Kordia sp. SMS9: one gene and its partner. The protein of the gene in region 1 interacts with the protein of each later gene in a pairwise test. Links are inferred from orthologs where the notes say so. Each region holds a gene or a part of one and is shown on either strand. Other genes may lie near its edges. The genes, in order: KORDIASMS9_RS17930 and panC.

The links.
Region 2: the proteins of KORDIASMS9_RS17930 (region 1) and panC interact in binary tests that used the Escherichia coli proteins (3 or more experiments, as listed by UniProt). The link is inferred for Kordia sp. SMS9 from one-to-one orthologs.

Annotation. Positions count from the first base shown.
Region 1 is NZ_CP031153.1:4,215,810-4,231,626, forward strand. What follows is about bases 8,013-10,868. They hold KORDIASMS9_RS17930 (NUDIX domain-containing protein), read right to left. Parts: upstream 9,787-10,868; coding sequence 9,238-9,786; downstream 8,013-9,237. Other genes in these bases: KORDIASMS9_RS17925 (M14 family metallopeptidase), read left to right, coding at 8,013-8,555; KORDIASMS9_RS17935 (hypothetical protein), read right to left, coding at 10,314-10,868. Also shown: KORDIASMS9_RS17895 (LytTR family DNA-binding domain-containing protein), read left to right, coding at 1-143; KORDIASMS9_RS17900 (hypothetical protein), read left to right, coding at 240-1,226; KORDIASMS9_RS17905 (MauE/DoxX family redox-associated membrane protein), read left to right, coding at 1,264-1,800; KORDIASMS9_RS17910 (T9SS type A sorting domain-containing protein), read left to right, coding at 2,074-3,168; KORDIASMS9_RS17915 (T9SS type A sorting domain-containing protein), read left to right, coding at 3,360-5,207; KORDIASMS9_RS17920 (hypothetical protein), read left to right, coding at 5,349-5,792; more of KORDIASMS9_RS17925, read left to right, coding at 6,030-8,012; more of KORDIASMS9_RS17935, read right to left, coding at 10,869-10,991; KORDIASMS9_RS17940 (T9SS type A sorting domain-containing protein), read left to right, coding at 11,787-15,338; KORDIASMS9_RS23750 (hypothetical protein), read right to left, coding at 15,510-15,674; KORDIASMS9_RS17950 (hypothetical protein), read right to left, coding at 15,677-15,817.
Region 2 is NZ_CP031153.1:772,194-787,925, reverse strand. What follows is about bases 9,717-12,487. They hold panC (pantoate--beta-alanine ligase), read right to left. Parts: upstream 11,641-12,487; coding sequence 10,792-11,640; downstream 9,717-10,791. Other genes in these bases: KORDIASMS9_RS03535 (glycogen/starch synthase), read left to right, coding at 11,746-12,487; panD (aspartate 1-decarboxylase), read right to left, coding at 10,414-10,764; KORDIASMS9_RS03550 (YbhN family protein), read right to left, coding at 9,717-10,413. Outside these bases: fbp (class 1 fructose-bisphosphatase), read right to left, coding at 1-568; KORDIASMS9_RS03585 (GNAT family N-acetyltransferase), read left to right, coding at 680-1,162; KORDIASMS9_RS03580 (aspartate kinase), read left to right, coding at 1,402-2,652; KORDIASMS9_RS03575 (GNAT family N-acyltransferase), read left to right, coding at 2,708-4,513; KORDIASMS9_RS03570 (exodeoxyribonuclease III), read left to right, coding at 4,687-5,448; KORDIASMS9_RS03565 (NADP(H)-dependent aldo-keto reductase), read left to right, coding at 5,790-6,824; DNA repair protein RadA, read right to left, coding at 6,900-8,261; KORDIASMS9_RS03555 (alpha/beta hydrolase), read right to left, coding at 8,263-9,420; more of KORDIASMS9_RS03550, read right to left, coding at 9,451-9,716; more of KORDIASMS9_RS03535, read left to right, coding at 12,488-12,555; KORDIASMS9_RS03530 (DUF4270 domain-containing protein), read left to right, coding at 12,574-14,214; glmS (glutamine--fructose-6-phosphate transaminase (isomerizing)), read left to right, coding at 14,237-15,732. UniProt on the Escherichia coli protein: Catalyzes the condensation of pantoate with beta-alanine in an ATP-dependent reaction via a pantoyl-adenylate intermediate.

The DNA of each region.
Region 1 (15,817 bases):
ATTTAGTAAACCTAAAACACATTAAAGAACTTTCTAAAAGAGATGGGCAGCATTTGATTATGAGTAATAATAAAACCATCCCAATATCAAAAGATAAACGAGATGAGTTTATGTTGGTGATTAAAGAAGTATTTAACACTTAAATATGATTTAGCAAAAAACAGATTGTTTTCAGAAATAAATTTTCAAAAATGCCACAACTATGTGGCATTTTTGTGTTATACAAAACGTATTTACAGATGAAAACAATTAAAATTACTTTACTCGCATTTTTATCAACGTTAAGTTGTTATGCGCAACAAACATTCTACGAACAGTTAAAAGCCAATGGCAACGATGCAATATATTGCACGTATTACAGGTATAATGCCACTTCAGAAGTATATACACCTGGTGAAAAAGGAGCTGAAGTAAACATAAAGCTTATTGAGATAAAAGGGATTCCTATTGGGTTTAAAGCCTTTGATGTGCAAACGGGAAAATATCTTTTTGGTTTTGATGAAGTACAAAACTATGGCAGAGCCGACCATTACCCTATAACTAAAATGATGAAACATAAATACGATACAGAGGCTTATGCCATGATTGATGGATCTATGTATAAATTTAGTGTAGATAAAGATCATATTTTAAAACCTGTGAGTCTATGGGAAGCTTATGTTTTAAAACGTCCAGAGTCTATGAAAGTAGATAATAACGGAAAGAAAAAATCTAAAAAGAAAGGCTTTTTAAAACGAGTAAAAAATATTGGGAAAGCAGGTTCAATGTCTAGTAGCCCAGAAAAGAAATATCTGCGAAATCTCGATATAAAAACCTTAGTGAACGATTATGAAAAGAGCATGAGAGCGAAGCAACAGTCTTACAAACTAAGTTCTAAAGACAAGCTAAATATTGCTGCTATTCAAAAATTTAGAAAAGAGGGAAAAGACTTCGTAAAACGTTATAACGATTCAATTTACAATTCGCCCAAGGAAGTTGAAAATAGACGTAAGTGGGCTAGAATTAATGCAGGAACTTCATTAAGCGTTACAAACAACAAAAAAACCACTGTATGGATTAGTTCCTCAATAGACAACTTTAGCAATACTAAAATCAATGCAGGAGGACAAGCTAATGCTGATTGTAGAAGCGATTTGTATTACTTTTTTAGCGATAAAAAAGGCGCAAAAGCGTATCAATTTTACAGTGCAAATAGTTCATGTGGCTCTTCGGCAACAATCAATTAATTATTTGTTATATCTCCAAACAAAAAACAACTAAAAAATGAATTTCAACCAAAAAGATAAAATTGAAATATTTGAAAATGCAATAAGTTGGGTTGTTGTACTTGCAATGTTAATTTATGGTTGTGCCAAATTATTTCAATTTGAAGGAGCTGCCGAAATTGACAAAACGGTATCTGAAATGACCGGATTTGAATTAATGTGGGCTTTTTACGGGTATTCCCAACCATTTGCTATTACATTGGGAGTTTTTGAAGTAGTTGGCGGAATTCTCATTCTTATAAAAAAAACACGCCTTCTTGGATGTTTGTTGATATCTAGTATATTAATCAATGTTATTTTTCAAGACATTTACTTCGGAGTTCATGTTGGTGCTTTGAAAGCTGCCATTCTTTATCAAGTACTCATCTTGATTATTTTGTGGCTGAATAGAGAAAAGTTAATCCGAAGTATAAAAACATTATTAGAAACACATAGAACTCAACAACCGAAAGCAAAATTTTTTGCAAAACTTATCATTGCTTTTGGAATTTTCGTCGGTTTGAGAATAGTAGAATATTATGTAACAATAAAATGATAAGCCTCAGAAGTGGTGTTGAAGTCTCAGAATTCACACATAATACGAACCGTAAGTTTAAATTAGAGGAATACTTTATAAAAAGTATGAAAAATTGTATGCTAAACACTAGTCATCATGACCGATAAAAGCATGCATATAATCAACACAGCTTTTAAGGATTTGTAACCTATACTTATTCAGAAAAAAATATACCACTTTCAGAAAGAATACTTCCAGAATGCCTTGTAACAGAGGCATTTTTGTTGCATCAAATTTTTAAAATAATTCACAATGAAAACAAAATTACTTTTACTAAAACTATTTTTAACTCTTTCAGTTACAGCACAACAGGTTTACTATACAATCCCTGGTGCTAATGGTAATAACGGTCAGGTTAGGGATATTATTACATCTGGTTCAACTCTATACGTAAGTGTTGGAGCGTATTCAAACACTGGGACATTTCCTCTTAGAAAAGCTATTTTATCGTTAAATACGACTCAGTCTTCTGTAAGTGCTCAAGAAGTATTTATAGGTTCGTCTCCAGGAGTAGCAAATCTTGCACTTAATCAAAATATACTTCGAGTTAATGGTGGATTATCAAACATCGATTTTTATGATATAGATTTGAATCAAGCCTTACCAACGACACCTACTATTGTCTCTGGGCTACCAGTTACGGGTATTCACAACCATGTATTTTATCAAAATAACTTTATTTATGCTTCTAACATTGGTAATAGTACTACTTTAGAATTATTCTTACCATTACAAACCTTAAACATACCTAGTGTCTTATGGGATGCTGAAGTGCTTAACGATACCTTGTATTATACCACCAGCGATAATACAAACCTATATGCTATCGACTTAACTAGTGCCACAGCCACACCGCAGATTGTACATACTGATATAGATGAAATTGTAGCCATAGAAGTTTCTGCAAACTACATTCACTACGGTACTTTTCAAGGTGCCAAAATAAAGCGTTTAAACAGAACTACGAATGCCGTAACTACTTTGGCAACCATACCGCCGTCTGGGAATACATTTGTAGATTTTCCGCGCGCTGTTGAAGTCATAGGAAATCAAGTTTTTTATGCACCCGGCGCAGGAGAATTGTATGCTATTGTCGATAATACGCTAAGTATAAACGATTTCGACACTACTAAGCTTACCGTTTTTCCAAACCCTGTTATTGATCAATTACATGTGACGGCTGACACTACCATAAAATCCTTTAGTATTTTCTCTGTTTTAGGAAAGGAAATAATGATTGGAGATTCACCAACAACGATTGATGTGTCACAACTAAAATCAGGTATGTATTTTATTAAAATTAATTCTGAAAAAGGCAGTATTACCAAACAATTTATAAAGAAATAACAGGTATAGAAAAATCTACATCACTTTCAGAAAAAAACTCAATAAAAACGCTCTTTACTCTGAGATATTTGTCTCAAAGTCAAACACTTCAAGGCAAGCCCACGAAGCATTCAATAAAAACTGTTTAAACATTTCGACGCAAGTGTCGGAGCATTTTAAATCTCGATTATCGAGTAACATATAAATTTATTATGAAAACTAAATTACTTCTCATTTTACTAGTCACCAATTTTATTTCTTGGTCACAAGTCACAACATTTGATAATTTACCTACGCCGCCAAGATCGTTACAAGAAAGTAATGGATTGCTGTATGCACGATTAAACGCTGAAATTAGAGTTTGGAATTCTCTTCCACAAAACACTGACAATGCTGTTGTTGGTGCAAGTACAGGGTTTGCCGACGGTTTCGTAGTGGAGAATGATATTATTTACTTTACCGATGAGAACTCAGATTTCGTGATAAGCTGGGACACAAACAATTTCACACAGTCTTTTTTAGGAAACAATCTAAATGGTAGAAACCCAGATTATATAACCATTGTTAACGGAACAGACATGTATATAACAGCCGAAACTATAGGTGGTGGTGGCGGTCCAAAAGAATTACTTTTGTATGATAGTGCTACAGATAGTTTTAATGCTGTCGCAGCATTAGGCAACGAAATAATCTCTGGAATACTAAACGAAGGTGACATAATTTACATAATCACACGTGCTGGTTTATTATTACATATTGACACCTCCAATCCCGCGTATCCAGTAAGTACTTTAAATACTAATTTAGGGAATGATCCGCATGGTTTAGAAATCGTTAATAACTTAATTTATTATACAGACCGCAGTCCTGGAGTTCTAAAAACGGTATCAAAAACGATTGTTAACGATACACCACAAACAGTAGCGACAGGTTTGAGTTTGCCAACAGATGTAAGACAAGTTGGTAATACGTTATACATATCAGATAGAACAAACAATACCATCTATACCTATGTGCCAACCTGTGTTGTAAACATCCCTGATCCTATTTTCAAAACTGCATTACTAAATCATGGAAGTACCATAACTGGGGCTAATATCAGTGTCATTGATACCAATGGTGATGGTGAAATACAATGCGCAGAAGCATCTGCATACACAGGACATTTAATTCTTAATAGTAATGTTGCCAATGGCATCAGTAATGTAACAGGAATTGAAGCTTTTACCAGTACACCTTATATATTATTAGACGGACAATCATTAGTAACCGCAATAGACGTTTCAAACAATACGGCATTGACTTTTTTGAGTATAAGAAATAATGCTTTAACAAGTATAGATATAAGCCAAAATACTGCTTTAGAAACCCTAGATGTTGCTGCAAATAACCTTACGACTTTAGATGTTAGCCAAAATACGTTATTAGCAACTCTTTCAATAGGAGAGAATAACTTGTCATCCATTGATTTAAGTGCAAATCCTAGTTTAGATAGCTTTTTCACGACAGGGAATCCAAGTTTACAAACCATAGATTTTAGTGCTAATGCTAATCTATTCAGAATTAGTATTGACAATTCAGCAATCACGGATTTAGATTTATCAAATAATTCTGGATTAGGCGAAGTTGAAGCTTACGACAACTCCAATTTAGCATCCGTAAACGTAGCTAATGGCAACAATGTGGCAATTACATTAGCCGATTTTACAAACAATACTGCTCTCAGTTGTATACAAATTGATACTGGTTTTACGCCTCCGTCTTCTAGTTGGTTTAAAGATGCTTCTGCCAATTACAGTGCCGATTGTAGTAGTTTGAGTGTAGATGATTTTAATAGTAACAATAAAATTAAAATCTATCCCAATCCTGCAAAAAATAATTTATACATAGAATCAAATCAACAAATTGAGACAATAGAAATTTACACACTATTAGGTGAGAAAGTAGTAGAAGCAAAAACGACTACTATTAACATTTCAAATCTAAATTCGGGGATCTATCTCATAAAAATAATTAGTTTGAACCGTAATGTCTTGACTAAAAAATTTATCAAAAATTAAATAAAAATCATTGCCAAACCAGTTCCTAAAATTGGTTTGGCGAGTTGGTTTTTAGATGAAACATACTACACACCATCCGTCAAGGCAATTCTTACCACATTTCTATATACCCATCGCATTACTAATCTTAAAAATTTATTCATGAAAACGATCCTAATATACAGTAGTTTACTTCTTTTTTCACTTCAATTGTATTCTCAAAGTGCTGTACCAACTGATAAAATAAACGGAACTTATTATGTATTGGAAGCAGAGCGAGGTGCCAATACCAAAATTTTTGAATATGGGCAGCATAATAATGCCAAACTATTATTAATAGCTGCATGTAAGCAATGCATACCAGGAACATACACATACCAAAAAGAGGCAAGCGAAGAATTACAAAGAGCAGTGTTTTACAATTCTACAGGATTATATGTGTTTCAATACGATGATGAAAGCTTTGTAATGATAATGCTGAATGCATCTGAAGACGCAGAATGGACCGATTTTTATTTTTCAAATTTTTACAGTAAGAACAAAGCAAAAGTTAAAAATATGTCTAAAGAAAAAATAAAGAAATTTATTCTTAAAATTTCAGGCTAACTAAACTTCTCGAAACTTAAAAGAAGATTAAACTAGCCTACATAACGATTGACTTTAACTATATATTAATCGCTGATAGAATTTATTGAATCCATCATTAAAAAAGCAAACGAAATCAACTCACAACTGAAAACCATATAATTTCAAAGCATATTTTTGTTAAATACAGTGTAACCGTTTTGAATTGGGCAACAAATAGTTGATTTTTGTGTTTTAAACCAATCCAAAAAAAAACAAATGTTTCGATTTTCCAACCTAATCCTTTCTGTGTTTTTCATGAGCTTTTTTATGATGAATGCACAAGAAAAAATTTCACTCTCGTATTATTTACCACAAGATGTTACGTATAATAAAGAGATTCCAACACCTGAAAGTGTAATTGGTCACGAAGTAGGAAAATGGCATGTAACGCATGACAAGTTGGTGATGTACATGAAAACGTTGGCGGCTAGTTCGGATCGAATTACGATAGAAGATCGCGGAAAAACGTTTGAAGATCGTCCTATTTTACTATTGACAGTGACTGCGCCTGCAAATCATCAAAATATCGAAAATATCCGCAAAGAACATCTCTCACTGACGGAAAGTAACGGACAAAATAAAGATGTGTCCAACATGCCAATCGTGGTATATCAAGGATTTTCCATTCACGGAAATGAAGCTAGTGGTAGTAATGCAGCATTGGCACTCGCCTATTATTTGGCTGCTGCCGAAGGCGATCAAATTTATAACTTACTCAATAATACCGTAATTCTTTTAGATCCATCATTTAATCCTGATGGGTTGCAACGTTTTGCAGGTTGGGTAAACATGCACAAAAGCAAACATTTAATCAGCGATCCGCAAGACAGAGAGTTTGACGAATCTTGGCCGCGCGGACGTACAAATCACTATTGGTTTGATATGAACCGTGATTGGTTGCCTGTACAATTGCCAGAATCGAGAGCGCGTATTGAAACCTTTCACAATTGGATGCCAAACATTTTGACAGATCACCACGAAATGGGCTCAAATTCTACCTTCTTCTTTCAACCTGGAATTCCATCACGTACGCATCCACTAACGCCACAAATGAATCAAGATTTAACCAAAGAAATTGCAACCTATCATGCAAAAGCCTTTGACAAAATTGGTTCTTTATACTATACCGAAGAGAGTTTTGACGATTTTTATTATGGAAAAGGCTCTACATTCCCAGACATTAACGGAAGTATCGGAATCTTATTTGAGCAAGGAAGTGCCCGCGGACACATTCAGGAGAGTGAAAATGGTGTCATCACCTTTCCGTTTGCCATTCGAAATCAATTCACAGCGGCATTGTCTACGCTCGAAGCTGCCAAAAATATGCGCACGACTATTCTACGATATCAAAGTCAATTCTATGGAAATGCAAGAAAAGAAGCGGCGCGAACAAACGCAAAAGCCTATATTTTTGGGGATGAGAAAGACGCGGCAAAAGCATATCATTTAGCCGAAATTTTAAAGCGTCACCAAATTAAAGTACACGAAATACAGAATGATTTTTCTGTAAATGATACCAAATACAAGAAAGGTACAAGTTATATTGTACCAAAAAATCAACGTCAACACCGTTTGATTAATGCCATTTTTGAGAAGCGCACACAGTTTCAAGACAGTTTATTTTACGATATTTCTGCATGGACGTTTCCATTGGCGTTCAATGTTTCGTATGATGAATTGTCTTCTTTGAACAATGCAGGAAGTGAAATTAACGACTTAAAAGCACCCACAGGAACCTTGCAAGGAACTGGAAACTATGCCTTTTTATTTGAATGGAACGAATACTATTCGCCAAAAGCCTTGGCAAAAATTAAAGCAAAAGGTTTGCGTGCCAAAGTAGCGATGCAACCTTTTACTTTGGAAGGCGTGACGTATGATTATGGAACGATTATGGTGCCTGTGCAGAATCAGAAGTTGAATTTGCAAGAAATGCGTACATTTTTACGAACAATTGCAAAAGAAAGTCACCTCAACATTACGGCAGTTTCTTCTGGTTTGACCGAAGGCATTGATTTGGGAAGTAATAATTTTGAAGCGATCATTCAACCAAAAGTTGCCATGATTATTGGTGAAAATGTTACTTCGTATGATGCGGGTGAAATTTGGCATTTGTTCGATCAGCGTTATGAAATTCCGCTGACCAAGCTAGATGCACGTAATTTTGGGTATATGGATTTGTCAAAATATACACATATTATTTTGCCGAATGTATATTCACTACAAAAAGACATCACCAACAAACTTAAAGATTGGGTAAAAAATGGCGGAACGTTGATTGCGTATAGAAATTCAGTTCGGTATTTGAACTCCAACAATTTCATGAAGCTCGATATTAAGAAAACGGAGATTGACGCAAAAAATGTTTCATTTGCACAACGCAGAGATCATAACGGCGCACAAGTAATTGGTGGTGCTATTTTTAATACCAAGATTGACCGTTCGCATCCAATTAATTTTGGCTATTTAAATAATGAATTGCCAATGTTTCGCAACACGACTATTTTTGTGAATCCGCATGAGAAAAGTTACAACAATCCAATTCAGTATACAGAATCGCCTTTATTAAGCGGTTATATTTCTGAAGAAAATTTGGAGCATTTGAAAAATACTGTTCCTTTTCAAACCTCTACAATGGGCGGCGGACGCGTGATTGCTTTTACGGACAACACCAACTTTAGAGCATTTTGGTATGGAACAAATAAATTGTTGATGAATGCAATTTTCTTTTCAGGGATGATGTAGTTTGGACGCGCTTTGCTTTTAGAAGTTAGACCATGCTAACGCACTTTTAGGCTTGTTGTTTGTTGTTTGTTGTTTGTTGTTTGTTGTTTGTTGTTTGTAAGGTTAAAAACTACCTTTTTGCTTCAAAACGTAAACTGTTAAACTTATAAACTCAGAAACCCATTGAATCCGTCATTACGAGGAGCAATAGCGACGTAGTAATCTGTATATTGTAAAACACAATTGCTATTTGAAGTCACAAATTGCCGTGACAATGTCTCGCAAAGGCGTTTCAAAAAGCTTCTACATCTTTATTAGTACAATCGTCACATCGAGTGGATTTACACAGCAAATTTGTATCGAGATGTACTTGGAATTTCAAAGCTGTTCTCGATACGATTTTCTTCATTTCGTCTACGCTCAATGACAGAAAATCACTCGAGCTGACGGCTCCGTAATCTCAACACTGACAGCACTTCAAAACGTAAGCTGATAAACTTATAAACTCAGAAACCCATTGAATCCGTCATTACGAGGAGCAATAGCGACGTGGTAATCTGTTACTTCAAAAAACATATTGTACTATGATACACAGACTGCCACGTCCTGCTTCCTCCAGTGACGTTGCTGTTATTGATTTTTTCTTTGAAACTTCTCAATACTCAATACTCAATACTAACTACTCAATTCTAAAATCTAAATACTAAAAAAACAATTCATTCAACTTCGCAAACACCTCTTTTGCATACGCTTTGTTGAACGGAACGTATTTCTTAGCAAGTTCTGAATCTGTTAATTCTGCTTCTAGGTGTGCTAAAGGAATGAGTGTTACATCCGCAACTTCTTCTTCTTGGAGTGTTGCTTGTAAAGGCTTGTCTTCTATTTCACAAGCAAAGATGGTGATGAATTCGCGATCGCGGTAGTCTTCTGCATGTTGGTAGTCGATTCGGAACTGTCCTATTTGTTGTAAATCCGAAGCTTGTACATTAATTCCGAGTTCTTCTGCTGCTTCACGGACAGCGGTTTGCAACGCTGTTTCTCCTGCACTGATATGTCCCGCTACAGAAACGTCCCAACAGTTTGGAAAATTCGGTTTTATCGCCGCACGTAATTGCAACACGACTTTTCCCGTTTTGGTATACAACCACAAATGTGTGGACGCATGAAAATGTCCATGGCGATGTACTTCTCGTTTGGGAAGGATTTCGCCTGTGGGTTTTCCGTGTTCGTCTAGGATGTCGATTTGTTCCATGGTTGTCGGTTGTCGGTTGTTTGTTGTTCGTTATTCGTTATTCGTTATTCGTTATTCGTTATTCGTTATTCGTTATTCGAAAATACTTTTACAATCAACAATCGTTAATCAAAAATCGTTAATCGTTAATCTTTTGTTGCTGGTTGCTGGTTGCTGGTTGCTGGTTGCTGGTTGCTGGTTGCTGGTTGCTGGAAAATTAATTTTTCAGTTAGTATTTTGAGTTTTATATTTTACACTTTGCTTCAGTTGTTGTCGGTTGGTCGCTTTGCTCCGTTGTCAGTTGAGTTATTTACTTTATATTTATTTCATAGTCTAAACTTATACACTACTAAACTTCGTTAGCTGTTTATTCGTTTATTTGGTAATCTGTTTACACTAAGCCTCTCGAAGTGTTATTCAAAAATACTTTTTAATTTGAAATTTAGCAGTTAACATTTATAATTTTCACCTTTTGGTCTTGACCATGAAACAAAAAAAGTTTCTCAGGTGAGAAACTTTTTTGTAAATCAAAGTACAGAATTAAACAGCTATAAACTCTCACATTGAGGCATTACATTATCTAATTCCCTATTAATAATTGGTGTTATGGCACTGGAGATTGCTCCGCGTATTTGTCCTTTAAACAATCCAGAAATCATATCAGTTAATACTCCTATAAATTTATTAAAGATTCCTAACCCACCAATTGATACATCTACATTTCCATAATTAACTGATGCAGCACTAAGCGCAATAGTATTTAGGCATACTTTACTTCCATCAACACTGGCAGAAAAAGTTCCAGTTGCAGCAGCTGTTACTCCACTTACACTAGCGCTACCGCCAATTCCAACTCTAGGATGTAAAAAACCACATCTAGCTTGTAAACTACCACCTAAATGGCTCGAAATATTACTACTTAATGATGCAATCATGTTTACCGTTCCTACTAACTCATTTGGGTTTATTCCTTGTTGAACAGATGTAATTTCTAACTGATGAATATTAAAAGAGCTTAACCCAGTCATGTTTTGGATGTTATAACTCGCTACAACTGAAGCATGACAAATACCTAAATTAATGGAACCGAGCGTATCATTTCCATGTGCTACTTGCCCCCATGGATCTAAATGATTGCTCTTAATGACTCCTTGAATTTCAGAATTAATTTTCGGTAACTGCCCTTGAATGATTTGATTTAAAAGACCTTGAATTGGATTGCTCATAATGAATTAGTTTTTAAATAATTTGTGTATCAAATGTAACTAAATGTTTTTTTTAGGAAAAGCGTAGATTTACTTGATTTAGAAGTTATGAATTGTTTGCACTTCGACTCCACTCAGTGTTGCGGTTGTGGGTGTTAGATGTTGGGTTGTTTGTTGTTTGTTGTTTGTTATTCGAAAATACTTTTACAATCTACAATCGTAAATCAAAAATCGTCAATCGTTAATCGTTAATCTTTTGTTGCTGGTTGCTGGTTGCTGGTTGCTGGTTGCTGGTTGCTGGAAAATTAATTTTTCAGTTAGTATTTTGAGTTTTATATTTTACACTTTGCTTCAGTTGTTATCGGATAGTCGCTTTGCTCCGTTGTCGGTTGTTTGTTCTTTGTTCTTTGTTCTTTGTTCTTTGTTCTTTGTTCTTTGTTCTTTGTTCTTTGTAAAGATACTTTTTAAATCAAAAATCGTAAATCTACAATCATAAATCTTTTGTTGCAGGTTACTGGTTAATATATGTACTCATTTTTTTTTTCATAGACTAAACTCTTAAATTTGAAAATTACTCAACTCCTATTCAATGTTGAATTGATATTTTATAACTATTAACTAAAAAAATAAATGACTTGAATAACATGAAAAATATAAGCTCATCAAGCTTTTTTAAAATTAATTATTTACATTTAGAGTATTCCCCTAAAAAATATTTTTCACTAAAGTACTTGTAAAAGTTCCTTTATAATAAAATGAGACTAAAAATGTGTCGAAACCAAAAGACACTCAACATGTTAAAATCATAAAACAGCTATGAAATATAAATTACAATTCCTTACCCTATTATTCATGTGCAATTATGGATATGCACAAATTGCATTTGAGGAAAACATTATTTTTGAATCCATATCTTATTATATTGACGAAGTTCACGCTGTTGATATTGACGGTGACGGAGATATGGATATACTATCCGCGGCTGATAATGGTTTTAATATAGTTTGGCATAGAAATATAGATGGACAAGGTAACTATAGCACTCCAATAAATATATCTGGTTCTGCATTTGGAAACCCAAAGCTTCATGCAAATGATTTGGATGGAGATGGTGACATGGATGTACTAGCAGGGTATCAAAATGGCAGAATAGTTTGGCACGAAAATACAGATGGGCAAGGCACGTTTGGACCAGAACAAATAATAGATACGTTGTTATTTAATGGAGGTAAGGTATATACAAGTGATATAGATGGAGATGGCGATATAGATATCGCTACTGCAGTTTCTGATAGTAACAGAATAGCTTGGTACGAAAATACAGATGGGCAAGGTACTTTTGGGAACGCGCAAGTGATCTCATCCGCTGCTTGGGGAGTAGCTAATGCACATCTTGCCGACCTAGATGGTGACGGAGATGTAGATATTCTTGTAACATCTACGGGTGATAATAGAGTGTCTTGGCATGAAAACACTGATGGACAAGGTACTTTTGGTCCACAACAAACCATCTCAACAACGGCAACGAATCCCTTATCGACTTATGCTAGTGATATAGATGGCGATGGAGATTTAGATGTGATTTCTGCTTCTAATAACACTAATAATTTGGCTTGGTATGAGAATACCGATGGTCAAGGTACTTTTGGAAGTATACAAGTTATAGGGACAGCGTTTGGAACACGTTGGGTATTTTCAACCGACCTAGATGGAGATGGCGATATGGATGTACTTTCAGCTACACCAAATAGTGGCGGTGATAGAGTGATTTCTTGGCATGAAAATACAGATGGACAAGGTACTTTTGGGAATCGACAAGTATTAATAGGATTTTCATCAGGAACGTATTCGTTTTCTCCTGCTGACATAGATGGTGATGGCGATTTGGATATGCTTACGGCAACTTCTGGGGTAGACGTTATAAATTCGTACGAAAACATAGATGGACAAGGAACTTTTGGTAGTCGAAAAAGTATAGCTCCATTAATAAATTTCCCAAGTTGTGTGTATGCGAATGACTTAGATGGCGATGGTGATATGGATATCGTCACGGCTTCTGAATTTGATGACAAAGTGGCTTGGTATGAAAACACAGATGGACAAGGTACTTTTGGTTCACAACAAATTATTACCACAAATGCAGATAGAGTACGATCGGTATATGCAAGTGATTTGGATGGTGATGGTGATTTGGATCTGCTTTCAGCATCCAACAATGATAATAAAATAGCTTGGTACGAAAACACAGATGGACAAGGCTCCTTTGGTCCGCAACAAATCATTACTACAAATGCAAATGGTGCAAATAAAGTGTTTGCAATAGATTTAGATGGCGATGGTGATATGGATGTACTTTCCGCTTCTGGATCAGATGATAAAATAGCTTGGTATGAAAATACAGATGGACAAGGTACGTTTAGTGCGGAACAAATCATCAGTGCCAACGCAGATAATGCACAATCGGTATATCCAGCGGATTTGGATGGTGACGGTGATATGGATGTACTTTCAGCATCGTATGTTGATGATAAAATAGCTTGGTATGAAAATACAGATGGACAAGGTACGTTTAGTGCAGAACAAATCATCAGTACTAACATAACTAATCCTTCCTCAGTGTATGCTGCTGATGTGGATGGAGATGGTGATATGGATGTACTAGCGGGATTTCAAGGTGGAAGCATCGTTTGGTACGAAAATACAGATGGGCAAGCTACTTTTGGAAGTCAACAGGCAATCACAACAACGTTAGGTGGGCTACGCTCAATTCATGTTACAGATCTAGATGGTGATGGTGATGGTGATGTATTGGTTGGTACTATATTCGATGATTCCGTAATTTGGTTTGAAAATATAGATGGACAAGGTACTTTTGGTTCGCAACAAGATATTGCTACGAATACAAACAATGTACGATCGGTATATGCTGCTGATCTTGATGGTGATGGCGATATGGATGTACTTTCAGCATCACAAGATGATGATAAAATAGCTTGGCATAGAAATGTAGGTGTTGTTGCCAATGAAATCAACGGAACGATTGCAATGGATGTAAATTTCAATGGTTGTGATGCTACTGATCTTCCAATGGGGAATATATTGGTTGAAACCACAGACGGAACTACAAGTTTAGCTACGTTTTCGAATACCAATGGTGTATATCAATTATTTCCAGATTCAGGTAATTATACTACTTCCATAGTATCGCCACTATCTAATTATTATACGGTAACTCCTGCATCAGCAACATCAAATTTTATAGGCGTAGGAAACACAGATACTGTAGACTTTTGTATAGCACCTACAGGAATGCATAACGATTTGAATGTTACAATATATCCATCTATTGATGATCCACGACCTGGCTTTAACACCACGTATCAAATTGTGTACAATAATGTTGGCACTACGCAATTAAGTGGACATATTACTTTTGAATTTGACGATTCTAAAACGCAATTTTTAAGTGCTAGTGAAACTGTGGCTTCACAAACCGCCAATACCTTAACTTTTAATTTTACAAATTTAAATCCGTTTGAAACAAGAACCATCGATGCAGCATTTAATGTATTTCCGCCTCCTACGACAAACATAGGCGAAATACTCTTATCTACTGCTACCATACATCCAATATCGGGAGACGAAACTCCTGGCGATAATATATTCAGTTTGCGACAAACTCTTATAGGTTCGTACGACCCTAATGACATTCGTGTACTTGAAGGTGATGAAATTTTAGTGGAAGACATCGACAAATACCTCCATTATATTATCCGCTTTCAAAACACAGGAACCGCAAGCGCTATAAATATTAGAGTTGAACATATACTAGATGACAAATTGGACTGGCCCACCATGCAATTGCAAAGCCTAAGCCATTCTGGACGTGTCGAGATTACGAATGGCAACAATATAGAGTTCATTTTTGATGGTATTTATTTACCAGATAATACTACAGACGAACCGAATTCGCATGGCTATATTACCTTTAAGATAAAACCAAAAAACGATGTAGTCTTAGGAGATATTTTCAATGCAACGGCTGCTATTTACTTTGACTTTAATCCTCCGATCATCACCAATACTGCTACGACAGAAATTGTAAACCTTTTATCTGTTGATGAGTTTGAAGCCAATACAGTAACCATTTATCCTAATCCTACACGTAATACTTTAACGATCAATTCCAAAAAGAACATCAATACTATTTTCGTGTATGATTTGAATGGTAGATTGCTTGTACAAAAGCAGCTCAACACCTACACACCAAACTATGAATTGGATGTAAATGATTTGTCTAGTGGATTTTACTTTTTGGAAATTAAATCCGATACTGCAAGCGAAACCCTAAAATTTATTAAAAAGTAGTTTGGCTGTTCATTTCGACTCCGCTCAATGAGAGTGCTCAGTGTGGCAGTTATTGGTCGCGTAGTTTATTCGTTATTCGTTATTCGTTATTCGTTATTCGTTATTCATTATTCATTATTCATTATTCATTATTCGAAAATACTTTTACAATCTACAATCGTCAATCAACAATCAACAATCGTCACTCTTTTTCGCTTCGTTGGCTTTTTGCACAATTGCTTTTCGCCTTGCTTTGGTAGCTTCTTTCTCCGCACGCTCTTTATTGAGTTTGCGTTGTAGGAGCTTGGTGTGCTTGGCTTTGTTTTTGGTGTTTTTTTGTTTTGTTTTTTTGGGCATTGTTACAGTGACATTTCTGATCTAAATGTAGTGATATTTAAAATTCTAATGGATTGAGAAATTTGATCTTCTTTTATTTCTTTTATTTCTTTTTCTACTTCTTGTAAAAACTCTTCATCTATAATATTTACAAGTAAGATTGG
Region 2 (15,732 bases), 3.4 Mb from region 1 along the record:
CAGGATTTAAGGTAAAACCATTGACACCGTGCCCCGTGGTGTATACCAACATGGTAGACGTTCCGTAGATGACATACCCTGCCGCCACTTGCTTATTTCCTTCTTGTAGAAAATCATCAATCGTAACAGGTGTTCCCACAGGAGTCACTCTTCGGTATACCGAAAAAATAGTTCCCACAGAAACATTTACATCTATATTAGAAGAACCATCTAGGGGATCAATCAGTACGACATATTTATTTTGATTGTTCTCGTCCAAACTATTAATTGCGATAAAATCATCGTTCTCTTCCGAGCCAATTCCACAAACAATATTTCGGTTGCTCATGGTTTGAATAAACTTTTCATTGGCGTATACATCTAGCTTTTGCTGGTCTTCACCTTGAATATTGGTGTCACCAGCCGCGCCGATAATATCTACCAATCCAGCCTTATTCACTTCATGATTCACCACTTTTGCCGCAAGTCGTATGGAATTGATCAATCGGGAAAGCTCTCCAGAAGAATATTTGAATTCAGCTTGATTTTCAATAATAAACTCTCCTAAAGTTTGATTTTTTTTCGCCATGTTGTATACTTTGTTTCTTAGATCACAAATATCGGTAATTTTGTAAAACTATAACGTTTTCGTAAAAATTATAATATTTCCCTTGTTACCTTTGTGTAAATTTTAAAATATATGAACTATTCCATCCGAAAAGCCGTTGCTACAGATGTAGCTGCTATTTTCCGACTGATTAATGAGTTGGCAATCTTTGAAAAAGAAGCTGATGCTGTCATCATTACGCCCGACGATTTACGAAAAGATGGTTTTGAAGCACATCCTAAATTTCATTGTTTTGTAGCAGAAACCGCTGAAGAAGTACTAGGAATTGCGCTGGTGTACATGCGCTATTCTACTTGGAAAGGCGAAGTATTGCATTTAGAAGATTTAATTGTAAGCGAAAAAGCGCGCGGCAAAGGAATTGGTGGCAATTTGTTACGGGAAGTCATTAAATTTGGCAACGAATTGGGCGTTAAACGCATTAGTTGGGAAGTGCTAGATTGGAACACGCCAGCGATTGATTTTTACGAACACATCGGAGCAAACGTTATGCGCGATTGGCATGTGGTACAATTGGATGAACGCGGTATTGGAAAGTATTTGGAAAGTAAGATGTGAGATGTTAGTATTGAGTATTGAGATGTTTGAAACGTCTTTGCGAGGCGATAGCCGAAGCAATCTGTTTCTTTTGTAGTGTGCTGTTTAATTTGAAAATTCAGTAATTATGAATACAACTCGTCACTTCTAGTGAAATTTTAGTATAAAATTTTGTATCGAGAAGTACTTTGAAAATATAATTGATCTAAAAAATAAAACTGATTCCCGCCTGCGCGGGAACAACAAAATAAAATTTTGTTATGAAAATATTCAAATTTGGTGGAGCGTCTGTAAAAGATGCGAATGGTGTTAAAAACTTGGTCAATGTCTTGCAACAAGTTGGTTATGACAATACACTTATCGTAGTTTCTGCAATGGGAAAAACTACAAACGCTATTGAAGTGGTCATCAAAAACTACATTGAAGAAAGCAAAGAATTACAAGCGTCTATTCAAGAAATTGCCAAATATCACAATGAAATTCTGTTGGATTTATTTCCAAACGAACAGCATCCGATTTTTGGAAAAGTAACCCGGTTTTTTGAAGAAATGCAAGGCTTTTTAGGACGAAACAAATCGCCAGATTACAACTATGTGTACGATCAATTGGTGTCGTTTGGAGAATTAATTTCCACCACCATCGTGAGTGCGTATTTAAACAGTATTTCCATTGAAAATACTTGGCTTGATACGCGCGAAATGATCAAAACCGATACAAATTACCGTGATGCGAAAGTCAATTGGGAAGCGACGCAGGAAAACATCAAGCAGAAAGTAAATCGCAATAAGCTCAACATTACACAAGGATTTATAGGAAGCGATCCCAATAACTTTACCACAACGCTCGGTCGTGAAGGTTCCGATTACACAGCGGCCATTTTTGCGTATTGTTTAAATGCAGAAAGTGTTACCATTTGGAAAGATGTTCCTGGTGTGTTAAATGCCGATCCGCGTTATTTTGAAAATGCGCAATTGTTACACAATATTTCTTATCGGGAAGCAATTGAGTTGGCATTTTACGGCGCATCGGTCATTCATCCAAAAACATTACAACCTTTACAACGCAAGGAAATCCCGTTGTTTGTAAAGTCGTTCCTAAACCCAAAAGTAGATGGAACTGCGGTGGCAAAAGGTTCGGGAATTAACCCAAATGTTCCGTGTTTTATCGTGAAAAAGAATCAAGTATTGATATCACTTTCGTCGTTAGATTTCTCTTTTATTGTAGAAAATAACATCAGTGAAATCTTCAAATTACTACACGATTGCAAGATGAAAGTAGACGTAATTCAAAACTCTGCCATTAGTTTTTCGGTATGTGTGGATAATAAGTTTAATAAATTAGAAAAATTGCTCAAAACGCTGCGTTCAAAATTCAAAGTTACACATCATGAAAATGTGTCGTTGTATACCATCCGACACTTTACAGAATCAGCGATTGAGGGTTTACAGAAAGACAAAGAAATTCTGTTAGAACAGCGCGCCGATCAAACGATTCAGCTAGTTGTGAAATAAATGACTTTAATTAAGGTTGTTTTCCTATATTTGTAATTCGCCTTAAAGTAAATATATGGGATTGGTAACTGCTAAAGAAGTTGCAAAAGCTGTCAAATTAGATAAATATGGCTTTATCGGAACCTTCGTAGGTTGGGTTTTGATGAAAGTATTGCGCATATCTGATGTGAACAAAATTTATGACAAACATAAACATCTTGATGATTTAGAATTTCTAAATGCGCTATTAGATGAGTATAAGATTAAATTTGAAATTCCAGAGGAAGATTTGAAACGTCTTCCCAAAGATGGTGCGTATGTAACCATTTCCAATCATCCACTTGGTGGAATTGACGGAATTTTGTTGCTAAAACTTATGGTAGAGCAACGGCCAGACTACAAAATCATTGCAAATTTCCTATTACATCGCGTAGATCCATTAAAACCCTACGTAATGCCTGTGAATCCTTTTGAAGATCACAAAGGCGTCAAATCAAGTTTGGCAGGTTTCAAACAATCTATCATGCACTTGCGCGAAGGAAAACCATTAGGTATTTTTCCAGCAGGAGAAGTTTCAACCTATAAAGACGGGAAATTAATTGTAGACAAACCTTGGGAAGAAGCTGCCATGAAATTGGTGCAAAAAGCCAAAGTTCCTGTCGTACCAATCTACTTTCACGCAAAAAATAGTCGCTTCTTTTACAGACTTGCAAGAATTAGTGACACGTTCAGAACAGCAAAATTGCCATCAGAACTATTAACTCAAAAAAATAGAGTCATTAAAGTGCGAATTGGAAAGCCAATTTCCGTAAAAGCACAAAATGAACATGAGAGCTTGGCAGATTTTACAGAGTTTCTTCGCAAAAAAACATACATGTTATCCAACACGTATGAAAAGCAAAACTTGTTGAGTAAAGTACCAACATCTTTAAAAATTCCAAAATCACCAAAGCAAATTATTACGCCAGTTTCTGCGGAAGTCATTCAAAAAGAAGTTGAAAGTCTATCTAAAAAACACCATTTGCTCACGAGTAAAAACTATCAAGTATTTTTAGCAGAAGCTTCCGAAATACCGAATGTATTACGCGAAATGGGAAGACTTCGTGAAATTACGTTTCGTGAAATTGGGGAAGGAACCAACAAAGCGATTGATTTAGATAAATTTGACTACTACTATCATCACATGTTTTTGTGGGATAGCGTAGCAAAAAAACTTGCAGGTGCATACCGAATGGGCTTAGGAAGTCAGATTTATGCAAACTACGGTATTGATGGTTTTTATCTGCAAGACTTATTCCGTTTTGAACCAGAATTACACAAAATGATGAGTCAATCCATTGAAATGGGACGCGCATTCATCATCAAAGAATATCAGCAAAAACCAATGCCATTATTTTTATTGTGGAAAGGAATTGTACACACAACCTTGCGTCATCCAGAACACAAATATCTTATTGGTGGCGTAAGTATCAGTAACAAGTTTTCAAACTTCTCCAAATCATTGATGATTGAGTTTATGAAATCGCATTACTACGATCCATACATTGCGCAATACATTCACCCTAAAAAAGAATTCAAAGTCAAACTGAAAGATGCTGACAAAGACTTTATTTTCGATGAAACGGAAGCTGATTTAAACAAGTTCGATAAAATCATTGACGAAATAGAACCAGGAAGTTTGCGTATGCCAGTACTGATCAAAAAATATGTAAAGCAAAATGCAAAAGTCATTGCGTTCAACGTAGATCCGTTGTTCAATAATGCGGTTGATGGTTTAATGTACATTCGCATTGCGGATCTTCCAGAAAGTACGGTAAAACCTGTCATGGAAGAATTTCAAGCCGAACTAGAACGAAGACTCACTGATAACGAAGAGGAATAGTTTTTTCCTTGCTTCTTATCACAAAGAATAGTACAAATACAATAAAAAGTCTGAAGAGGCGTCATTTTGGACTTGATCCAGAATCTCACACAAGTGATTGTTTACTGTTAAGAGAAACCGAACTTGATGCGATTTGACGAATTTTCAACTTCATAAAATAAAGAAATACAAGTGTGAAAATTATCTCTTACAACGTAAACGGAATTCGTGCTGCTATCAAAAAAGGATTCCTCGAATGGCTGCAACAAGCCAATCCTGATGTAGTTTGTATTCAAGAAACAAAAGCACAAAAAGAACAACTCGATTTGGAAGCTTTTGAAGAAGCTGGTTACAACTATCATTATTGGTTTAGCGCACAAAAAAAAGGCTACAGCGGCGTGGCAATTTTGTGTAAAGAAGAACCCAATCATGTGGAATACGGAACGGGCATTGAAACGATGGATTTTGAAGGACGCAACTTGCGTGTCGATTATGATAACATTTCCATCATGAGCATGTATTTGCCATCGGGAACTAACGATGCGCGACTCAGCTTCAAATTTCAATACATGGACGAAATCAAAGAATATTTGACGAATTTGCGCAACGAAATTCCAAACTTAGTCGTGTGTGGCGATTACAATATTTGCCATGAAGAAATAGACATTCACAACCCAAAAATGAAAGGTGTTTCAGGGTTTTTACCCGAAGAACGCGCGTGGATTGGAAGTTTTATCGACAGCGGATTCATTGATTCGTTTCGTCACTTAAACAAAGAACCGCATCACTATAGTTGGTGGAGTTATCGCGCAAACGCTCGAAACAACAACAAAGGCTGGCGTATTGATTACAACATGGTGAGCGAACCGTTAAAAGACAATATTACAAGAGCTACCATTTTACCCGAAGCAAAACACTCTGATCACTGTCCAATTTTGGTCGAAATAGAAGCTTAATTTTGCATTTCGCGTGTCACATCGAGCGCAGTCGAGATGAAGGCGGAAATCTATCGGAAGTCAATATGGTAAAATGAAAATAATAATTTGGGCATTTCCTCCAAGAAAAATGGAGGTCAGGCTTTCGCTAGTCGCTTTTTGTAAACTGTCATTCCTGCGTAGGCAGGAATCCACTTTACAAAAGAGCTCCAACAATAGCTCAATCCTTAATGCACATCAAACAAAAAAAGAAAATTAAAAAAACCGAAAAAGAAAAATAACAACCAAACGTCACTTCGAGTGAAATTTCAAAGAAATTTTGTATCGAGAAGCGCTGTGAAACAAAAAACAAAAAAAAGAAAATGAAATACTCAAAAATTCCACATACGGATATTGAAGTCAGCAAAATCTGCTTAGGAACCATGACTTGGGGAAATCAAAACACCGAAGCCGAAGGTCATGAACAAATGGATTACGCTTTTGCACAAGGTGTGAACTTTTTTGACACTGCCGAATTGTATCCTGTGCCCGCAACCGCAGAAACCTACGCAGAAACAGAACGCATTATCGGAACTTGGTTTAAAAAATCAGGAAATCGTGATAAAGTGGTGTTGGCAACAAAAATTGCTGGTCCAGGTGATTATACAGCGCACATTCGTACAACAGGTTTCAAACCAGCAGCTATTAAAGATGCGGTAGAAAAAAGTTTGCAACGCTTACAAACCGATTATATAGATTTATACCAATTGCATTGGCCGGAGCGAACTACAAACACATTTGGAGAACGAATTTACAATCACAATCCAAATGATCCGTGGGAATACAATTTTCATGAAAGTTTAGCTACTTTGGACGAATTGATCAAAGAAGGGAAAATTCGTCAAGTAGGAATCTCCAATGAAACACCGTGGGGAACCATGCGCTATTTGGAAGAATCCAAAAAAGGATTGCCACGTATGGTCACGATTCAAAATGCATATTCGTTATTATGCAGAAGTTTTGATTCTGGCTTGTCCGAGATCGCGATGCAAGAAGGCGTTGGCTTGTTGGCGTATTCTCCGATGGCTTTTGGTGTACTTTCAGGAAAATACTTGGGTGGAAAATTGCCCAAAGATGCACGTTTAACGTTATTTCCAAGATTTGCACGTTACAGCGGCGAAGAAGCAACAAAAGCTACGCAAAAATATTACGATTTAGCACAAAAACACGGTTTGAGTTTGGCGCAAATGTCCTTAGCGTTTATCAACCAACAACCATTTGTGACAGGAAATATTATTGGAGCCAGTAAAATGGAGCAACTTAAAGAAAATATTGCCAGTATTGATGTAGTATTGTCACAAGAAATTTTGGATGCGATCAACGAAATTCATAATGAAATTCCAAATCCTGCTGCTTAGAATTCCAAAGTATAATTAAAATTTCAAACGTTATTGCGAGTCTCAGACTCGCAATAGCTTTAATGCAGTATTTTTCTAAAATAAGTTTGCTACCAAATCTTCAATTCTTGAGATGAGTACGATGTTTATTTTGGTGTTTTTCAAGGAGATTTTATTGTGTTTGGAAGCAAAAAATGTGGTAAACCCTAGTTTTTCAGCTTCTAAAATACGTTGATCAATTCGATTGACGGGACGAATTTCCCCTGCCAATCCGATTTCCGCAGCAAAACAATTGGTTTTCGAAATTTCTTCATCTTCATTGCTAGAAAGAATGGCAGCAATCACGGCTAAATCAATCGCAGTGTCATCAATACTGATTCCGCCTGTAATATTTAGAAAAACATCTTTTGCGGCCAATTTAAAACCTGCGCGTTTTTCCAACACGGCCAACAACATATTCAAACGTTTGGCATTGTAGCCTGTGGTGCTTCTTTGCGGCGTTCCGTATACAGCTGTACTCACCAACGCTTGAATTTCGATCATTAACGGTCGTGCACCTTCCAAAGTAGCTGCAATGGCGGTTCCGCTGAGTTCATCAGCATTTTGTGAAATGAGGATTTCGGACGGATTGCTGACTTCGCGCAAACCATCGGAGAGCATTTCGTAAATTCCCAATTCGGAGGTAGAACCGAAACGATTTTTTAGTGAACGTAAAATTCGATAGACATGATTTCGATCGCCTTCAAACTGTAAAACCGTATCGACCATGTGTTCCAAAATTTTAGGTCCCGCAATATTTCCATCTTTTGTAATGTGTCCGATCAAAAATACAGGAATGCCACTTTCTTTGGCAAATTTGATCAATTCCGTAGTACATTCTCGGATTTGTGAAATGCTTCCCGCAGACGATTCAATATAGTCTGAATGTAAGGTTTGAATGGAATCAATGACGACAATATCAGGTTTGACTTCTGCAATTTGCTTGAAGATATTTTGTGTTTTGGTTTCGGTCAACACAAAACAATTGGAGCTTTTTTGACTGATGCGTTCGGCACGCATTTTTATTTGTTTCTGACTTTCCTCACCAGAAACATACAAGGTTTTATAGGGCAATTTTAAGGAAATTTGAAGCAACAAGGTGCTTTTTCCAATGCCAGGTTCGCCACCGAGCAAAATTAACGATCCAGGTACAATGCCGCCACCAAGAACTCTGTCCAGTTCTTGATCGGTCGTTGGTAAGCGTTTTTCAGTAGCCGAACTTATTTCGTGAACCAATGTTGGTTTTGCAACACGTGTAGTACGCCCTTTTTCTTGTTGTTGCCAATTGGCTTTTACTTCTTTTTGAATGACTTCTTCCACAATCGTATTCCATTGTTTGCAGGAAGAACATTGTCCTTGCCATTTTGAAAATTGTGTGCCACAGTTTTGACAGAAAAAGGTCGTTTTTACTTTTGCCATATTACCAACCGAAGTCTTGTTTAAGTTTGTCTGCTTTGTCGAGCATTAAATCTTTCGTGATGAAATCTATTGGACTCATACTAAAACCATTTTGATACATGCGTAATGCTTTTTTTGGCTTTCCAATTTTTTCATAATATTCGCCCATAAAAAAATGAAATAGTGCAGTATCAGGATATTCTTTTTTGCCTAGTTTGGCTAAAAGTTCTAAATCTTCATTGTTTTTTGCTTTTCGAACAGCCGCATAAATTGCCATAAAATCGTTTACAGTCACGCGCTTTTCAAATCCGAAAAGGTCTTTAATTGTTTTGTATTTGTCCATTAAATACAAGTATGGAGATGTTTTTAGCGTGACGATTTTTTCTTTGTATTCTTTAACGCTTATCGGACGATAGATTGTAAATATTTTACTCATTGCTCTTGGAATTGCCTGAACCGCTAACGAGTTGTGATTGGCTTCTGTAAAGTCATCGTAATAGTAAAAAATGTTTTCGTTTTTGAGCGTTTTGAGCGTTTTGAGCGATTCGTTGAAACCTCTGATTCGTTTGGCTTCTTTTTTAGTGTCTTCATCAGAAGTGGCTAAGTAGTAGAATTTTTTCGTTTCAAATTCTTCCAAGCGTTTCACGATTCGATCTTCCATTTTTGGAGCAAAATAGGGACTGAGATTGATATACGCATCAAACAATGGCACTTCTTTGAACAAGTAATAATTTATAAAATTTGCTGTGAGATCATGTCCCACCACCATTTTAAAATTAGCAGTATTGTAATTTTTTTCGATGAACGGAATTAATTCCATTCCGATAAATTCAAAAAATTGAGATGCTTTTTTTTCTGGCAAGCCACTAGCATCATTGTAGGCGCATTCATTTGCTCGATCTTCTGTTTTGTTTTGATTGATACCAACCACAATACATTCTGGCATTTCGTCCCAATAGCTGTAATATTTTGAGTTGGCAACGACACTTTCAAACAGATAATGTGCATCTAACACTACAATAATTGGATATACTTTGTCGTCAGAATAATCTTCTGGAACATACAATTGTACATCGCGGGTTTCATTTAGTTTTTTGGATTTTATTTTTTCAAGAGTAGTTTGCGCATGGATGGTGGAAAAACATACAAACGCAAAACATAGCATGAGATACTTTTTCATGTTGTGGATAGGTTGGTTTGGGTTCACAAGTTAAAGATTTTTTTTGCGATTAAAAATAGGCAAATACAGAAAAGATAATCCGCCTAAAATTATAATCATCAAGGTTTGCGAAGCCCACATGATCCAACCGAATGCTTCACTAGGAGTTCGTTCTATGTAAAATAGTGAAAAAGCTGCTGCAATTGCCAACGGATATGCACCTGTTCCGCCATTGGTGACAGCAATACTGAAACTTCCTGCGATGAACGCTATTAAAACAGCACCTAAAGGAACGTTGCCGTGTAAATCTTCTACCGAAAGCATGGTGATATAAAACATTAGGATGTACATTGCCCAAATAAAGAGCGTGTGGAATATAAATGCCCATTTGCGTTTCATTTTTAGAATGCTTGTAGCACCTTCAAACACGCCAATGATAAAGTTTTTTATTTTGAGTGCGATGCCTTTTTTGGCTCTTCTGATAAAAATGATCAAAGTTATTCCGCCAACAATTGCAGCAATGAGCAGTAATGTGATTTTTGTGGGATCGAGTTTTTTCATGAGTAAATCCCAGATAAAATCAAACTGCATAAAAAGTGTAATTCCAATGACGAACAGCAATACAATTAAGTCGGCAACACGTTCGGCGACAATGGTTCCAAATCCTTTTTCAAACGGAATGTCCTCATAGTTTGTCAGTGTTAATGCGCGCAAAGCTTCTCCTGATCGTGGAATGCCTAAGTTTGCCAAATACGCCACAAAAACTGCCATGATGCTGTTTCCATATTTCGGTTTGTAGCCTAAAGGTTCTAGCATAAATCGCCAGCGATAGGCTCGAGAAAGGTGACTTAATATTCCACAGAAAACACCCAAAAACACCCACGTATAATCTGCTTTTTTAAAATGTTCTATCAGTTCTTCTAGTGGTGTTTTGGACAAAGAATACCAAACTAAAAAAACTCCCAATAGTAATGGGAGTAGTATTTTTAATATTTTAGATGTTTTTATTTTCAATTAGGTAAGTGTGTTGTCAGCTTCGTTTGGGAATACTAATGCAGGTTTAAATTTTTTCGCCTTTTCAATGTCCATCATGGCATAGGTAATTAAAATAAGGACATCTCCTTTGGCTACTTTTCGTGCTGCTGCGCCATTTAGGGTAATTTCTCCACTTCCTCTAGGACCTGGAATTGCATAGGTTTCAAGGCGTTCGCCATTGTTATTATTTACAATTTGAACTTTTTCTCCTTGAATAATATTTGCAGCGTCCATAAGGTCTTCATCAATAGTGATGCTTCCAATATAGTTTAAATCAGCTCCTGTGACTTTTACTCTATGTATTTTTGATTTTACTACGTGTATTTGCATGGGGCAAAGTTAATGATTTTAAAGTTTTTAATTCAATGCTACATTGTCTATTAGTCGAATGTCTTCAATAAAAGCAGCAATGAAGATGCGATACGTTTCGTTTTTAGATTTGCGTTTGACAGTTTTCAAGTTTTTGATGTTGGCAATTTCAACATACTCCAGTGTAAGTAACGGATGCTTATTGAACTGTTTCTGAACCCATTCCTTTACTTTCATAGCACTTTTTGTGCCAAACTTTTTTTGGGCTTCTAAAAGCGTTTTGTAGATGAAAGCGCTTTCTTTTCTTGCTTCGTCAGAAAGACGTTCATTTCGAGAACTCATTGCCAAGCCAGAAGCTTCACGGAATATGCTGCAACCAATAATTTCTACAGGAATCTTGTATTTGGAAACGAGTTTTTTGATGATCATTAATTGTTGAAAATCTTTTTCGCCGAAATACGCTTTGTGTGGCGTCACAATTTCAAGCAGTCTTTTTACAATGGTGCCAACACCGTCAAAATGTCCTGTTCTGAATTTTCCTTCCATTTCAAACTCCAAACCGTCAAAACTAAATTTTTCTGCTTCAACGTCCGTTTCGTAGATGTCTTTTATGCTAGGAGCGTATATAAAAATGTTTTTTCCTAAAGTTTTTAATAATTCTACATCGGCTTCTAAGGTACGTGGATATTTTTCTAAATCGGTGGCGTTGTCAAACTGCGTAGGATTCACAAAAACACTTACACATACAATATCATTATCAGTCATAGCGTTCCTTACCAAGGATAAATGTCCTTTGTGCAATGCGCCCATTGTGGGAACAAATCCAATAGTTTTTCCAGCAGATTTCTCTGTTTGGACATAATTTTTTAGTGTATTTTGGGTGTAGAATGTAGTCATTTTGAAAAAATTAACAGCTTGCAAACTTAATATATTACTGTTAATCTGCATAATTTTTGTAATTTTGCATGTTTTACGCTGAATTATTAAAGGAAAAGTATTTTTATGAATAATAAAAGAGTCTTATACGTTTCATCTGAAGTAGTACCATATTTGCCAGAGACTGAAATCTCCTCCATGTCGTTTGAAGCACCAAAAATGGTTAATAGCAAAGGTGGGCAAATTAGGATATTTATGCCACGTTTTGGAAATATTAATGAGAGAAGACATCAATTGCATGAAGTAATTCGTTTATCGGGAATGAATTTAGTAATCAATGATATGGATATGCCATTGATTATCAAGGTAGCTTCTATACCTAAAGAAAGAATACAAGTATATTTTATTGACAATGAAGAATACTTTAAACGCAAAGCTACGTTTACAGATGAAGAAGGAAATCTTTTTCCAGACAATGACGAACGCGCTATTTTCTTTGCAAAAGGTGTGATTGAAACTGTAAAGAAATTAAATTGGGCACCAGACATCATTCACGTTCACGGTTGGATGGCTTCTTTATTGCCTTTATACTTACGTAAATATTACAAAGACGAACCATTGTTTACAGATAGTAAAATTGTTACTTCTGTTTACAAACAAGAATTTGACGGAACTTTAGATGCAGAAATGCTCAATAAAATCAAATTTGATAATATTGGAGATGGCGCTGTAGAAATACTTGCTGAACCAAACTACTCTAACCTTCTAAAAGTTGCTGTGGATCATTCGGATGCCGTAGTAATTGCATCTGAGGAAATTCCTGCGGATGTTCAAGAATATCTCACCGGTCTTGAAAAGCCAGTTCTTGAATATAAAAACAGAGAAGAATTTGCAGATGCCTACACAGATTTTTACAACACAAAAGTTTTAAATTAAGGTTAACAAATTACACTTATGAACAAATTTAAAAAGACACTTACAGGTGGCTTAGTTGTACTTTTATTGGTACTAGGCTTTGTAGCTTGTGATGATGAGTTTAGAACTGTTGGAGACGAAATTATTGAAAATAATAATTTTACAACAGATTTGTTTGCAGATTCCGAAGTACGTGCATACAACAAACGTATTGGAGCAGTGCAAGCAAACGCATTACCCGTGTATCAATTGGGTAAAAATGTAGATCCTGTATATGGAACTACGTTTTCAAGCTTAACGATACAAGCAAGTTTATTTGCAGGCGATCCTGAGTTTGGTGATTTTAGTCAAGCAGAAGAGGACGAAGATTTAACAGATACAGAGGAAATGGAAACGGTGACGGAAGTTTGGTTGAACATTCCATACTTCAGTACAAGCACCATTAATGACGACGGAGAAACGGAAGTTGAGGTAGATTCTCTTTACGGAAATCTAGAACAGACTTTTACATTACGCGTTCAAGAACTCACGTATTTTTTAAGAGCCATTGATGAAGATGGTTTGCCACAAATTTATTATTCGGATGAAGATTTTTCAAACCGTGTTGGACAAACACTTTATGAAAATACGGCTTTCCAAATAAATCTTAATCAAATAGAGATAGAAGAAACCGATGTTAACGGAGCAGCAGTTTTAGACGAAAATGGCGATCCAGTGATAGAAGAAACATTATCGCCACGAATTCGTGTGCCGTTAGACGCAGCTTTCTTTCAGGAGAGAATTGTGGACAATGAAGGAAGCATAAAGCTATCCAATAATAATGTATTTAGGGCAGAAGACTTATTTAGAGGTATTCATATTACTACTGAAAACACGGAAGCATTACAATTATTAGATCTTCAAAATGCTACTATTGAAGTTAACTATACCTATCAGAAAGTTGATACGCAAGGAAATACAGACGATTCTGACGATACGGTTGAAACTGAAAAAGCGAAATTTAACCTAAGCTTATCATCCGCAAATATCATAAATTCATTTAGCACGCCTACATTTACACAGGATGTAACAGCAACGGAAGATAACTTGTATTTAAAAGGTGGCGAAGGTTCTATGGCAGTCATTGAGCTTTTCGGCCCTGATAATGATAACAATGGTGTTGCTGATCAGTTGGAAGAAATTAGAGAAAACGGTTGGTTGATCAACGATGCTAATTTAGTGTTTTATGTAAATAATAACGAACAGGTTGAAGGTGCGGAAGATCCACAACGTATTTATTTATACAATATGACTGACAATTTCCCGTTGTTTGATTATTTTGAAGATGAAACTGTAAATGCTGCATCTCCATCATTATCAAAAGGAATATACGGTGGTATCTTGGAACGTGATGATGAAGGAGAAGCAACACAATACAAAATTAGGGTTACAGAACATATGAACAACCTTATTCGAAAAGATTCATCCAATGTGAAACTCGGATTGGTGGTATCATCCCATATAGACTTAAACTTTATAGGTCCGGCTGAAATAAAAACAAGTACAACAGAAGAGGAATTTGTCCCAATTATCTCTGTCATGCATCCGTTTGGAACCGTATTGTATGGAAGCACGCCAGCGGTACCAGAAGACAAAAGATTAAGGCTGGAAATTTTTTACACAATACCAGAAAGCAATTAATATCAATAATTAAGAAGAAACTATGTGCGGAATCGTAGGTTATATAGGTCACAGAGAAGCATATCCTGTGGTGCTGAAAGGATTAAAAAGACTGGAGTACAGAGGCTATGACAGTGCAGGTGTCGCAATATACGATGGTAAAAACATCAAGCTATCCAAAACCAAAGGAAAAGTAGTTGATTTAGAAAATCGTGTCAAAGAAGAAATTTCAATAGATGGATCGTTAGCTATCGGACATACGCGTTGGGCAACTCATGGAGAACCAAACGATATAAATTCACATCCTCATTATTCAAATTCGGGTGAATTGGTAATCATTCACAACGGAATCATTGAAAATTACGAGCCATTAAAGCAAGAATTAATCAATAGGGGCTATACATTTCATTCAGATACGGATACAGAAGTATTGGTAAATTTGATTGAAGATGTAAAGAAAAATGAAGATGTAAAGCTTGGAAAAGCAGTGCAAATCGCATTAAATCAAGTCGTTGGAGCGTATGCAATTGCGGTGTTTGATCAAAAAAAACCAGACGAAATAGTAGTAGCACGCTTGGGAAGTCCGTTAGTCATTGGAATTGGAGACGAAGAATTTTTCATTGCTTCTGATGCCACTCCTTTTATTGAATATACCAACAATGCGATTTATTTGGAAGATGAAGAAATGGCAATTGTGCGTAGAGGTAAAAAAGTAAAAGTTCGTAAAATAAAAGACGATTCTTTAGTAGATCCGTACGTTCAAGAATTACAACTCAACTTAGAGCAAATTGAAAAAGGTGGATACGACCACTTCATGCTCAAAGAAATATACGAACAACCAAGAGCAATTTTGGATACCTTCAGAGGAAGAATGTTGGCAAATGAAGGCATTATTAGAATGGCTGGAGTTGATGATAACATTGAAAAGTTTTTAAATGCAAACAGAATTATCATTGTTGCTTGCGGAACATCATGGCACGCAGGTTTAGTAGCAGAATATGTGTTTGAAAACCTAACAAGAATTCCTGTTGAAGTAGAATATGCTTCAGAGTTTAGATACAGAAATCCTGTGATTACTGAAAATGATGTGGTTATTGCAATTTCTCAATCTGGAGAAACGGCAGATACTATGGCAGCTATCAAATTGGCAAAAAGTAAAGGTGCTTTTGTATTTGGAGTTTGTAATGTGGTAGGTTCCTCAATTTCAAGAGAAACACATGCAGGTGCGTACACACACGCAGGCCCAGAAATTGGAGTCGCTTCTACCAAAGCATTTACCACACAAATTACGGTATTGACGTTGATTGCATTAAAATTAGCGCAGAAAAAAGGAACCATCTCAACATCAGAGTTTCATACCTACTTATCAGAAATGGACGCTATTCCTGCCAAAGTGGAAAAAACACTTAAATCTGATAATCATGTAAAAACCATCTCTAACATCTACAAAGATGCTACCAACTTCTTATATTTAGGTCGTGGGTATAACTTCCCAGTAGCGTTAGAAGGCGCGTTAAAACTTAAAGAAATATCCTATAT